Regions from separate parts of the Solibacillus sp. CAU 1738 genome, predicted to be linked through region 3. Evidence: predicted binding sites of a transcription regulator. Region 3 holds the regulator's gene; each other region holds the start of a gene.
What was found. The regulator LexA, encoded in region 3, represses DNA repair genes until DNA is damaged. The targets are predictions, from matches to a motif close to CGAACATATGTTCG.

Region 1 (4,296 bases), 120 kb from region 3:
TTTCCGATATCGTGTAGAAGACCTGCGCGTTTGGCAAGTGTTACGTCTTCTCCAAGCTCTGCTGCAAGTAATCCTGCAAGATGTGCCACCTCGATTGAATGTTTAAGCACATTTTGACCATAACTTGTACGATATTTCATGCGACCTAAAATTTTCATTAAGTCAGGATGTAGATTGTGAATACCTACTTCGAAAATCGTTTGCTCACCTGTTTCGCGAATTTGTTCATCTACTTCACGGCGAGACTTTTCAACCATTTCCTCGATACGTGCTGGATGGATACGGCCATCTTGTACTAATTTTTCAAGTGCAAGACGTGCTGTTTCACGACGGATCGGATCAAAACCTGATAAAATTACTGCTTCTGGCGTATCATCGATAATTAAGTCAATACCTGTTAGCGTTTCAAGGGTACGGATATTACGGCCTTCACGTCCGATAATACGCCCTTTCATTTCGTCATTAGGTAAGTTTACGACTGATACAGTCGTTTCTGCAACGTGGTCTGCTGCGAAGCGTTGTAGTGCAAGGGATAAAATTTCACGCGCTTTTTTATCAGATTCTTCTTTCGCACGTGTTTCAGATTCCTTCGTCATAACAGCAATATCAGTAGCTAATTCTTTTTCTACTTCACTTAAGATGATCATTTTTGCTTCATCTCTTGTTAAAGCGGAAATACGTTCTAACTCCGTTTTTTGTGCTGCTACGAGCTCGTCCACTTTGCTTTCCATCTGTTCAATATGCTGTTGTCTGTCAGATAGAGCTTCTTCCTTACGCTCTAAGCCGGCTTCTCTCTTATTTAGAGCATCATCCTTGCGGTCAAGATTTTCTTCTCTTTGCAATAAACGGTTCTCTTGTTTTTGAAGTTCAAAACGACGGTCACGAATGTCATTTTCAGCTTCAGTTCGAAATTTGTGAGTTTCATCTTTTGCTTCCAGTAGTGCTTCTTTTTTCAATGCATCCGCTTCACGTTTCGCTTCTTCAACGATTGCTTGTGCAGTATGCGTAGCACCAGTGATTTTTGAGTCATTCACTTTTTTCATGTAGATATAGCTAACAGCGGCACCAACGATGAGTGCAAACAAAGCGGAGATGATAATTCCTTCCATATAAACACCTCCAATTGCTATAATCGTGTCATTTTTAATGGGTCAAATGAAGCTATTTAGTTGACCTATTTCATTTCAAAATTTAGAAATTATACATGTTTAATTGTATAGTTCTGTTATTGCTCTGTCAAGGATAGCCACTATGTGCAACATACTACCAATCATTCATTTAGAGCCTTCTATTTCAGTATAGGGAAATGTATGTATTTCTAACCCTTTTTTCCATTTTAGTTCAAAAAAGAGTGCAGACAAAGTTATTTTTGACTTTGTCTACACTCTGACAGGCAACTCAATTTTTATTTTTCATCTAATAATAAAGCTAATTCTTCATCCATTTCATCTTCGTCATCATGACCACCGATCGTGTAATTCGCTGCTGCAATGCCATATGATTGACGAATTTTACCAGCGATTTCTTCACGTACTGTTGGATTTTCTTTAAGGAATTGCTTTGCGTTTTCTCTACCTTGACCTAAACGCTCATCGCCGTATGCATACCAAGAGCCGCTTTTTTGCACGATATCTAGTTCTACACCTAAGTCGACGATTTCTCCTTCTTTCGAAATACCTTCCCCGTACATAATATCTACTTCAGCTGTACGGAATGGAGGAGCAACTTTATTTTTTACAATTTTAATTTTTGTTTTGTTACCTAAAATGTCGTTACCTTGCTTAAGTGCTTCTGCACGACGAACTTCTAATCGGACTGAAGAATAGAATTTAAGTGCACGACCACCTGGTGTCGTTTCTGGGTTACCGAACATAACACCAATTTTTTCACGAATTTGGTTAATGAAAATCGCTAATGTTTTTGATTTATTAATTGCTCCAGATAATTTACGCAATGCTTGAGACATTAAACGCGCTTGTAAACCTACGTGCGAGTCACCCATCTCACCTTCGATTTCGGCTTTTGGTACTAATGCCGCTACAGAGTCAATGACTAAAATATCGATTGCGCCACTACGTACTAATGCTTCAGCAATTTCAAGAGCTTGTTCCCCTGTATCTGGCTGAGAAAGTAGTAATTCGTCAATATTTACACCTAATTTTTTTGCGTATACTGGATCAAGTGCATGCTCTGCGTCAATGAATGCAGCTTGACCTCCGTTTGCTTGTACTTCTGCAATGGCATGAAGTGCTACTGTTGTTTTACCTGAAGACTCTGGCCCGTATATTTCGATAATACGACCACGAGGATATCCACCTATCCCTAGTGCTGCATCAAGTGCTAATGAACCACTTGATGATGTTGAAATTTGGTGATCTGTTGTTTCACCAAGCTTCATAATAGAACCTTTACCGAATTGCTTTTCAATTTGTTTTAACGCCATATCTAAGGCTGCTTTACGATCACTCACTTAATTTCCTCCTCTAGAAAACGTCTGTTTTATTTATAACACTACTATACTTGTTCTTTGAGAAAAATACAAGAAAAAAGCGAACGTATTTTCGATTTTAGGCCAAAATAAAAATTTGAGCCTTTTTATTAGCTCAAATTTTCATTTTCAATATTTTTCTTTTAATAAACGAATTAAATAACTACAAGTGAATTTTACTGCCCGTAAACGATTCGTATTGCGCATGCCCGATAGCTGAAGCTTGTAAGTTTCAATATCGCGCCCTTCAATGCTAATTCCGATCCAAATTGTACCTGCTGGCTGATCGCCATGTGCATCGGGTCCAGCTGCACCAGTTAAGCCGATACCAATGTTAGTCCCGAATTTCACACGGACATGCTCCGCCATTGCAGCCGCGCATTCACTACTTACAACACCGTACTGCTCAATCAACATTGGCTCAATACCGAGTTGTTTAATTTTTGCATCTACAGTATATGTCACAACGCCGCCCACTAAAGCGCCACTAACACCAGGTATTTCTGCAAGTTCTGATAGAAACAATCCTGCAGTTAAGCTTTCCGCTGCCGCAATCGTACAATTTTTTTCAAGTAATGTTTCAACAGTTTTTGAAGCGAGCGAATCATCATTCACTCCGTACTGGAAGTCACCAACAATCGCTTGAATCTCTGCAGTTTTTGCCTCAATTAAAGTCCGAGCTTCTGCTTCACTAGCTGCTTTGGCAGTAACTCGAAGCGTCACTTCACCATCTGATGCAAGTGGCGCAACAGTTGGATTCGTTTGCGAGTCTAATATATCTTGTATTGCAACCTCTAACTCAGCCTCACCTATACCGTAAAAGCGAAGCACATGCGATAAAATAATTGCACCATCATTTAATCTAGCTGCTAGCTTTGGTTTCGCTTCAAATTGAAACATTGGTTCAAGCTCTTTCGGCGGTCCAGGTAATAATATATACGTTTTGCCGTCTTTCTCAAACATCATCCCTGGTGCCATACCGTGATGATTCGCTAGCACATCACACCCTGCTAAAACGAGCGCTTGCTTCTTATTATTTTCAGTCATGACACGACCACGCTTAGCAAAAAATGCCTCAATATATGTTAGAGCTGTTTCATCAAATGTAAGGTCGACACCTAGATGACGGGCAATCGTTTCTTTCGTTAAATCATCTTTTGTAGGACCTAGCCCACCTGAAAAAATAATTAAATCCGCACGCGATTCAGCAGTTTTAATAACATCCTCAAGACGCCCTGCATTATCACCAACAACGGTATGATAAAATACATTAATACCTAGCTCTGACAATTGATTGGAAATAAACTTGGCATTTGTATTAACAATTTGTCCAAGTAATAACTCAGAGCCAACTGCAATTATTTCAGCATTCATGAAAAGACCCCTCTTTTACTTTGAATCAAGCAATACACGACGGTTTAAATAGAAATAATCCCATCCAGACCAAACCGTAAAGAATAAAGCAACATATAAAGTAATCATATCAAACGGAATACCGATAAGTTCGAAAATAGTATTGTGTAAAAGCAAGGCTGAAATGGCAATAATTTGTGCCCATGTTTTAATTTTACCTAATTGATTTGCTGCAACTACTTCACCTTCACCCGCTAAAATAAGGCGTAAACCCGTTACCGCAAACTCACGACTAATAATAAGAATAACGATCCAAGCAGGTGCTAATTTTAGCTCCACTAACAATATAAGTGCTGCTGATACGAGTAATTTGTCTGCAAGTGGATCTAAAAACTTACCGAAATTTGTAACTAAATTATATTTGCGTGCATAATACCCGTCTACCCAGTCCGTTA
Region 2 (4,296 bases), on a different contig from region 3:
GTTGCGGCTCGTCGTTTTTTGGTCAATCGATATAGCTGGGGATAATCCTTCTATTGCGTCAACATCCGGCTTATCCATTTGTCCTAAAAATTGGCGCGCATACGCAGATAAAGACTCGACATAACGGCGTTGTCCCTCTGCGTAAATCGTATCGAACGCAAGAGACGATTTACCTGATCCAGATAAGCCAGTTAGTACGACTAGCTGATCACGCGGAATTTTAACATTAATATTTTTTAAATTATGTGCACGTGCGCCTTGCACAACTATTTCGGTATTTTTCACATTAAATCTACCTTTCTGCCTTCAACTCAAAAACAGTATCACGAAGCTCTGCGGCACGTTCAAAATCTAGTGCTTTCGCTGCTTCTTTCATTTCTTGCTCAAGTGATGCAATTAACTTGTCCATTTCTGCCTTCGTTAATTTTTTTCCTTTCGTCACTTTTGTAACATATGTTTCTTCCTCTTCTGCTGCTTGTGTTGCACGAATGACATCCGGTATTTTCTTTATAATTGTTGTCGGTGTAATGCCATGCTCTTCGTTGTATGCTATTTGAATCGAGCGTCGACGATTTGTTTCCTCAATTGCCTTTGTCATCGAATCGGTCATATTATTCGCGTACATAATGACATGTCCATTCGCATTACGCGCGGCACGACCGATTGTTTGAATAAGCGAACGCTCAGATCGTAAAAACCCTTCCTTATCCGCATCTAATATAGCGACTAATGATACTTCCGGAATATCTAAACCTTCACGCAGTAAGTTAATACCAATTAAAACATCATACGTCCCTTTTCGCAGTTCCCTAATAATTTCAATACGCTCTAAAGTTTTAATTTCCGAATGTAGATATTCTACTTTCAAGCCCATTTCCTTTAAGTAAGCAGATAAATCCTCGGACATTTTTTTCGTTAATGTAGTCACTAACACACGTTCATTGCGCTTAATTCGTTCATGAATTTCATCGATTAAATCGTCAATTTGACCTTCAATTGGTCGGACATCTATTGTTGGGTCAAGCAAGCCAGTTGGACGAATAATTTGTTCAACCATTTCTGGTGTATGCTCCAACTCAAATGGACCCGGCGTAGCTGATACATATACAGCCTGCCCAAATTTTGTCTGAAACTCATCAAATTTTAATGGACGATTATCTAGCGCTGAAGGTAATCGGAAACCATGTTCAACAAGCACCGATTTTCGCGCCTGGTCACCGTTAAACATCCCGCGCACTTGCGGTAATGTAACATGACTCTCATCAACAACTAGTAAAAAATCTTCAGGAAAATAATCAAGTAGTGTATAAGGTGTTGCCCCGGACTCTCGTAAAGTTAAATGCCGCGAATAGTTTTCAATTCCTGAACAAAAGCCCATTTCCTTCATCATTTCTAAATCATAATTCGTTCGTTGCTCAAGTCGCTGCGCTTCTAGCAGCTTCCCCTCTGAACGGAACTTTTCAAGCTGTTGTTCTAGCTCAACTTCAATATTTTCAATTGCTTTAATCATTTTTTCTTCACGCGTAACGAAGTGGGAAGCTGGGAAAATAGCTACATGTTCGCGTTCTGCTAAAATTTCACCCGTTAATGCATCTACCTCGCGTATTCTGTCAATTTCATCACCGAAAAATTCAACTCGAATACAGCGCTCATCACGAGATGCTGGGAATATTTCTACGACATCTCCGCGCACCCGAAATGTTCCCCGAGTAAAATTAACATCATTACGTTCATATTGCACATCGACTAATCGCCGTAAAAGCTGATTACGTTCTATTTCCATGCCGGTACGAATTGACACGACCATTTCACGATATTCTTCCGGAGACCCTAAACCGTAAATACAAGAAACCGAGGCAATAATAATGACGTCTTTACGCTCAAATAATGCTGATGTCGCAGAATGTCGTAGCTTATCGATTTCGTCATTAATGCTCGAGTCTTTTTCGATATATGTATCGGTTTGCGGTACATATGCCTCTGGTTGAAAGTAATCATAATAACTAACGAAATATTCTACTGCATTATTCGGAAAAAACTCTTTAAATTCACTATATAACTGACCTGCTAATGTTTTATTATGTGCCATTACAAGGGTAGGCTTATTTACTTGTTGAATCACATTTGAAATTGTAAATGTTTTCCCTGTCCCTGTCGCCCCGAGTAATGTTTGATGTCGTTTTCCCTCTTTAATACCTTGCACTAGCTCCAGTATCGCATTGGGCTGATCACCATCCGGTTTATAAGGAGACTGTAAATCGAAAGTTTCACTCATCAGTTTTTCGTCCTTTCTTACGACCCTAATATGTTTATATTAGCATAACCATTTCCAAATATCGATTAATAAGCGAACGTATATTCTTTTTATTTTCACAAAAAAACCACAAACCGAAGATTGTGGAAGTAAGGATTTTTACGTTCATATTTATAAGTTAATTTGGTTAGCAAAAAGAAACGTTTTCTTCATTCGGTTGTTCTTGTAACTCTTTCAGTTCGCTTGCGTATTCATAAAACGCTGCTTCATTTTTTTGATCCAATGACGTATCGATGAGCATTTTTAACTGTTCAATTCTGTATAAACGTTGAAGCCGGTTTAAAAATAAATCTAAATAAATGTCACTCAACAACTGCTCACATTGATTTTTATGAGAATACTGCCCTACTGCACGTAAAAAATCTGTGTATGAATAATATTTATCCATCGATATCACCCCGATGCTCTTTTTTCTATTATAAAAAAGGCACAATCAATTTGCAATATTTTCTGACTTCTATTTTTTTCTCGAAATCGTTACTTTTAGCTGAAAACGGTATTGAATTTACTTGTTTTTTGTATTATGATGGATATTATAGAGGATAAATTGACTATTTTATTTATTGAAGGAGGTTTAAAATTGAACCGAAACATTAAACAACTAGACTTTTATCACATAACAAATGCTACTTATTTACTTATTCCACTTCGTCATGAAAAAAAACTACACACCGTTGTTTATGACAAAACAGGTATCCTCCATGTTACACAAAGCCCAATGAAGATTATTCGCGCTTCCTGTCGACAAATGGGCAGTAGCTATCAATCCGCCCTCGACATTTCCAAACAATATTTCGGTGAAAAAAAACATAAACTGCCGATTGTTGTTGCTATGGACTATGGTAATCCGTGTATTATGTTCCCTTTAATGTCCCCAAAATCACCCTATAATTGCTGGGTATCCTTTAATTCCTTGATCAACATCCAAGACCGCGCAGGCCAAATCAATGTCACTTTTAAAAATCACACCGAAGCCGACTTAGACATCCAATACGCATCCTTTTGTAAACAATACGTTAGTTCAGCGATGTTACATAAATATTTAACATCAAAATGGACACGCCATTTTTAATAATTTTTGTAATATTATCCTCTATACAATAAGGAGTTGTCTGAAAAGTCTTTCGAGACAGCTCCTTTTTTCTATAAAAATATCATTTTAAGTAAAATATCCAATATTTTTATTGTCCAGTCATTAGCGCTTAGTGAATGCGCCTCTTCAAACCGTGTAGGCTATCACAAATTGTAATGGTAAAAGTTCGTTTTGGATTTTAGCTCCAAGGGGAATACTTGCGTCTCAGCGAAACCAATATATTGACGCACGCCACCAGACATACGGTAATCCAATTAAAAATTGATAGATTTTGAATACTTGTATACAAGGTTAATATTCTAGTCCTGCAATACCAAAACCTCCAGGGCCTGAATGAGTAGTAATCATAGCACCGGCTTGAATCCAAGTTGTATTTTCGAAACCAGTTTCATTGGCAATTTCATTCATCCGTTGCTTAATACTTTCACTGAGTCCGATTGAGTATATAAAATAAATTTGTTGTTTATCAATGTCATATTGATTTAAATAGTCACGCAATAACTTTTCCGCAACAGCGCTCATATTTCCACGGTATTTCTTAGTTGAAACAAGCTTTCCTTCTATTAATTCAATGCATGGTTTTATTTTCAACAAAGCACCTCCGAGATAAGCTAAATTACTTACTCGCCCACCCGCTCTTAAAAAATCTAAGCTACCTGGAATAAAAGCCAGCCTTGATTTAGGTACCTTGGACTCGATTTTTTCTATTAAGTGAATGGGTTCAATCGTAGGTTCTTTCTCTAGCAATTTAACAGCATACATTACAACTGCAGTTAATCCGCCTGTAACGTTTAAAGCATCAATTAAATAAAGATCCTTAAAATCTTCCGCTGCAATTACTGCATTTTGAAAGGAAGCAGATGCCTTTGACGTATAACCAACGTGAATA
Region 3 (4,296 bases):
TACAGATACTGTCGCAGTTAGCGCACAAACAAATGATCAACAAACAACGTCAGGGGCATTACCTGTTTCATCAATCGCAAAAGAATCTTTGCCGGCAGAGCTAAAAATGTTGACGTTCAGTATTGATGTAGAAGGTCCAAATGCGGCAAAGCTAGAGCAATTTTTAAAGGAGTTAGAAACCCTGGAGCGTGTGATGCACGTAGATATGGTTGATTTTGCTTTACCGGGCGAGGAAAATGCATTTGCAGAAGAACGTTCTGAAGGAGTTGCTGCTACGATTCAAGTAACGACTTTCTATTATGAAGGCAATCAATAAGATAGAACAGGAAATAGTTAGGGGCATTTAACATGGATATAGCTTATACCATATTTGCATTTATTTTCGGGCTTGTATTCGGTTCATTTTTCAATGTCGTCGGTTTACGTGTACCAAAAAAGGAGTCGATTGTTTCACCTCCATCTCATTGCACGAATTGTAACAGGCAACTAGGCGCTCTAGATCTAGTTCCTGTTTTTTCGTATGTATTATTGCGCGGGAAATGTCGCACTTGTAAGGCAAAAATTTCTCCGATTTATATGATTACAGAGCTAATAACAGGACTGTTATTTGCATATGCCTTTTGGACAATCGGTTTTCAATTAGAGCTTGCAGTTGCTTTAATATTTATTTCATTATTAGTAATAATTACAGTATCAGATATAGCATATATGTTAATTCCCGATAAAATTCTACTATTTTTCGGCATTTTATTAATTATAGGACGTATTATAGTACCGCTGGATCCGTGGTGGGATAGTATCGTAGGGGCAATTATTGGTTTTGGTATATTATTATTAATCGCGATTATTTCAAAAGGTGGTATGGGTGGTGGTGACATTAAATTATTTTTAGTCATCGGCCTTGTACTTGGAACATTCAACACCTTACTAACATTATTTATTGCATCAGTAATTGGAATGATTACCGGGGTTATTGTATTAAAGCTGCGTGGTCAAGGTAGGAAGGCTCCTATACCATTTGGACCTTCGATCGCGATTGCCACAATCATTGTCTATTTTTATGGAGATAAAATGATAGATTGGTATATGAAGCTATTTTAAAAACGTATTGTATTAACGTAGCAATACGTTTTTTCTTTGCTTTTAGGAGATTTGTTAGTAAATACATAGCAGTTGAGTGCATATAATAGCTGACAATTCGTATTCTTGCTGTTTGAGTGTGTGTATTCTCAGCTAGACTTAGTTTGCCATTCTTCGATATGTATCAAAACTCAAAATGTAAATTCTTTTATCGTTATAATTAACAGAATTATCTGTATCTAATAAGGGGAATAATGGTATATTTATAGAATAAAGATGAAATTGGAGGGCGTTTTATGAAGCCGATTATTGGATTAACAATGCATACAGGGGATAACAAACTAGAAATTAATAATACTTATATAAATTCAGTTGAGCTTGCAGGGGGAATTCCGCTTTGTATCCCTCATATAGCTGGTAATGATATAGAACCGATTTTAAATCGTATAGACGGACTTATTTTAATTGGTGGACACGACGTTGATCCCATTTTATTTGGACAGGAGCCGCATAGAAAACTGGGGGCATTTCATACTCACCGAGATACGAGCGATTTGGATCTCTTCCATGCTGCGTTTAAAAAGAATATGCCCATTTTAGCAATATGTCGTGGTCACCAAGTGTTAAATGTTGCATTTGGTGGTACATTAATTCAAGATATTGATTCACAGTGGGAGCAGCCGATTGCTCATATTCAATCTTCAATTCGACATGAAGTAACACATTCTGTCAACATTACAGGAGAAAAATTATTAAGTATTTTTGGAAGCAGCTCCATTAGAACAAATTCCTTCCATCATCAAGCGATTGATCAATTAGGTGAGGGGTTAATATCAGCAGGTTTAGCTTCAGATGGGATTAATGAAGCAATTGAACATCCTGAGCATCCATTTTGTATTGGTGTGCAATGGCATCCTGAAGCGCTTGCGCCAGCAGGAGACACACACTCTATTAAATTATTCGAAGCATTTATCAAGGCTTGTAAATAGGAGAAGGAGCATTTGAACAGAGAAAGTTCAAATGCTTTTTTTTCTATTAAAGAGAGTTTGCAATAGGAAGATGCACAAAAAAAGTTGGCAAATACATGAACCTAAAAACACCCCGAATTGGAGTGTTTAAGGCAAAATGCTATTAAATTTCACTTTCTTTTCTATTGCCTAATAAACTCCCATTGAAAGCAAATCACATTATAGTACTTTACGATATAAACCAACTACTTTTCCTAAAATCGTTACTTGATTTACTAGAATAGGATCCATTGAGGAATTTTCAGGTTGTAAACGGAAATGCGTTTTTTCTTTGAAGAAACGTTTAACAGTCGCTTCATCATCTTCAGTCATTGCAACGACAATATCCCCATTGTCCGCCGTTGATTTTTGTTTAACAATGACATAATCTCCATCTAAAATGCCAGCTTCAATCATGGATTCTCCCATAATTTCTAGCATAAATAATTGGTCTTCGCTTGTGCCATATGTATTTGGCAGAGGGAAGTATTCTTCAATATTTTCAATTGCAGAAATCGGTAAACCTGCCGTAACTTTTCCTATAAGTGGTACATGAATAACATCTTGTTTTTGAACTATATTATCATCTTGGTCTAAAACCTCGATTGCGCGAGGCTTTGTTGCGTCACGTCGAATTAGTCCTTTGCTTTCTAAACGAGCAAGATGCCCATGTACAGTCGAACTTGACGCAAGACCAACTGCTTCACCTATTTCACGTACTGATGGTGGATAACCTTTTGAACGAACCTCTTCTTTAATAAAAGCCAAAATGGCTTCTTGGCGTTTTGATACTTTTGTCAATTAACTCACCTCTTTTTGGAATATAAGAACATTTTTAATTATTTTCAGTATAGCAGGATGCGAACACAAAAGCAAACATAGGTTCTGAAAAGTGGTTGACAAAAACAAATGTTCGGTATAAATTAAGAACATACATTCCGAACAAGTATTCGATAAAAGGGGATTTTATTATGAATTGGGTAAAACAAAACAGCTATATTACAGTACTTTTCTTATTTTCATTATTTGTTATTTCAGTTGTAGCGATTACAGATGAAAAAATTGAACAATACGAACAAGTTTTTGTCGAACATGGTGATACTTTATGGTCGTTAGCAAATGAATATCGTGGTAAAATGTCGATGCAAGACTGGATTATCTTTGTTAAAGAGGAAAATCGATTAGCTAATGAAACAATTATCATTGGGCAGCAGTTAAAGATTCCTGTTGAGAAAAGTTCCAATTATATTGCAAAAATAACAACAGAAGAAAGCAATTCTGTTAAAGTAGCGAGTGAAAATTAATGAGTAATGAACAAGCGGTCGTTTATGCCAGAGTTAGTACGGAAAAATCGACTCAACAAACATCATTAGCACGTCAAAAAGAAGAATTGACAACTTATGCTAAGAAAATGAATTACGCAATTGTAGAGGTCTTTCAAGATCAGCAAAGCGGTTTCGACGTAGATCGTGAAGGTTTATTAGATATGCTTGATTATATGAAAACACATAAAATTTCTGCGCTATTTGTACAAGATGAAACCCGTTTAGGACGGGGAAACGCACGTGTGGCAGTTTTACATCTTTTACAAAAGCAAGCGATTACCGTATTTTCATTAAATGAAGCAGGACCAATCGCATTAAATGAGATGGATACAATGTTATTAGAAATATTAGCTATTGTAGAGGAATACCAACGAAAACTTCATAATGCGAAAATCCGGCGTGGCATGCGTCGAGCAGTTGAAAATGGATATCGTCCTGAAGAAAATTTAAAAGACCGTGGTAATATGGAAGGGCGAGAGCGCATTGAAGTGCCAATAGAAGAAATAGTAAAACTTCGTAACAAAGGGTTTACATTCGCAGAAATTGCATCAACTTTACAAAGTGTTGGTTTTCAAGTTAGTAAAGCAACAGTACACAGACGATATGCTGAATATCAAGACGGACTTGAAGGCTAAACACTTGCGCTTAGAGTCATTTTCTCATACCTTTTAAATAGGTTATTTAGAAGGGTGAGAAAATTATGTTGTCAAAAGAAAAAATAGCACGAATTAACGAGTTATCAAAGAAAGCAAAGGCAGGTATTTTATCAGAAGAGGAAGCGAAGGAACGTACATTATTAAGAAAAGAATATTTAGATACATTCCGTTCAACAATGCGTGACACAATTGAGCATGTCAAGGTTGTTGATCCAAACGGTAATGATG

Region 1: the regulator LexA is predicted to act here: its motif matches at 2,551-2,564, upstream of recA (recombinase RecA).
Region 2: the regulator LexA is predicted to act here: its motif matches at 2,349-2,362, upstream of uvrB (excinuclease ABC subunit UvrB).

Annotation. Positions count from the first base shown of each region.
Region 1 is NZ_JBDQQN010000002.1:632,020-636,315, forward strand. Features, by position in the region: gene rny (ribonuclease Y) at 1-1,109, opposite strand, end outside; gene recA (recombinase RecA) at 1,406-2,470, opposite strand; gene AAFN87_RS08355 (competence/damage-inducible protein A) at 2,618-3,862, opposite strand; gene pgsA (CDP-diacylglycerol--glycerol-3-phosphate 3-phosphatidyltransferase) at 3,878-4,296, opposite strand, start outside.
Region 2 is NZ_JBDQQN010000003.1:602,111-606,406, reverse strand. Features, by position in the region: gene uvrA (excinuclease ABC subunit UvrA) at 1-285, opposite strand, end outside; gene uvrB (excinuclease ABC subunit UvrB) at 293-2,275, opposite strand; gene AAFN87_RS12245 (IDEAL domain-containing protein) at 2,442-2,702, opposite strand; gene AAFN87_RS12240 (competence protein ComK) at 2,895-3,386, shown strand; gene AAFN87_RS12235 (DegV family protein) at 3,699-4,296, opposite strand, start outside.
Region 3 is NZ_JBDQQN010000002.1:510,625-514,920, reverse strand. Features, by position in the region: gene AAFN87_RS07655 (potassium transporter) at 1-316, shown strand, start outside; gene AAFN87_RS07650 (prepilin peptidase) at 349-1,101, shown strand; gene AAFN87_RS07645 (gamma-glutamyl-gamma-aminobutyrate hydrolase family protein) at 1,377-2,069, shown strand; gene lexA (transcriptional repressor LexA) at 2,268-2,888, opposite strand; gene yneA (cell division suppressor protein YneA) at 3,059-3,391, shown strand; gene AAFN87_RS07630 (YneB family resolvase-like protein) at 3,391-4,047, shown strand; gene AAFN87_RS07625 (DUF896 domain-containing protein) at 4,113-4,296, shown strand, end outside.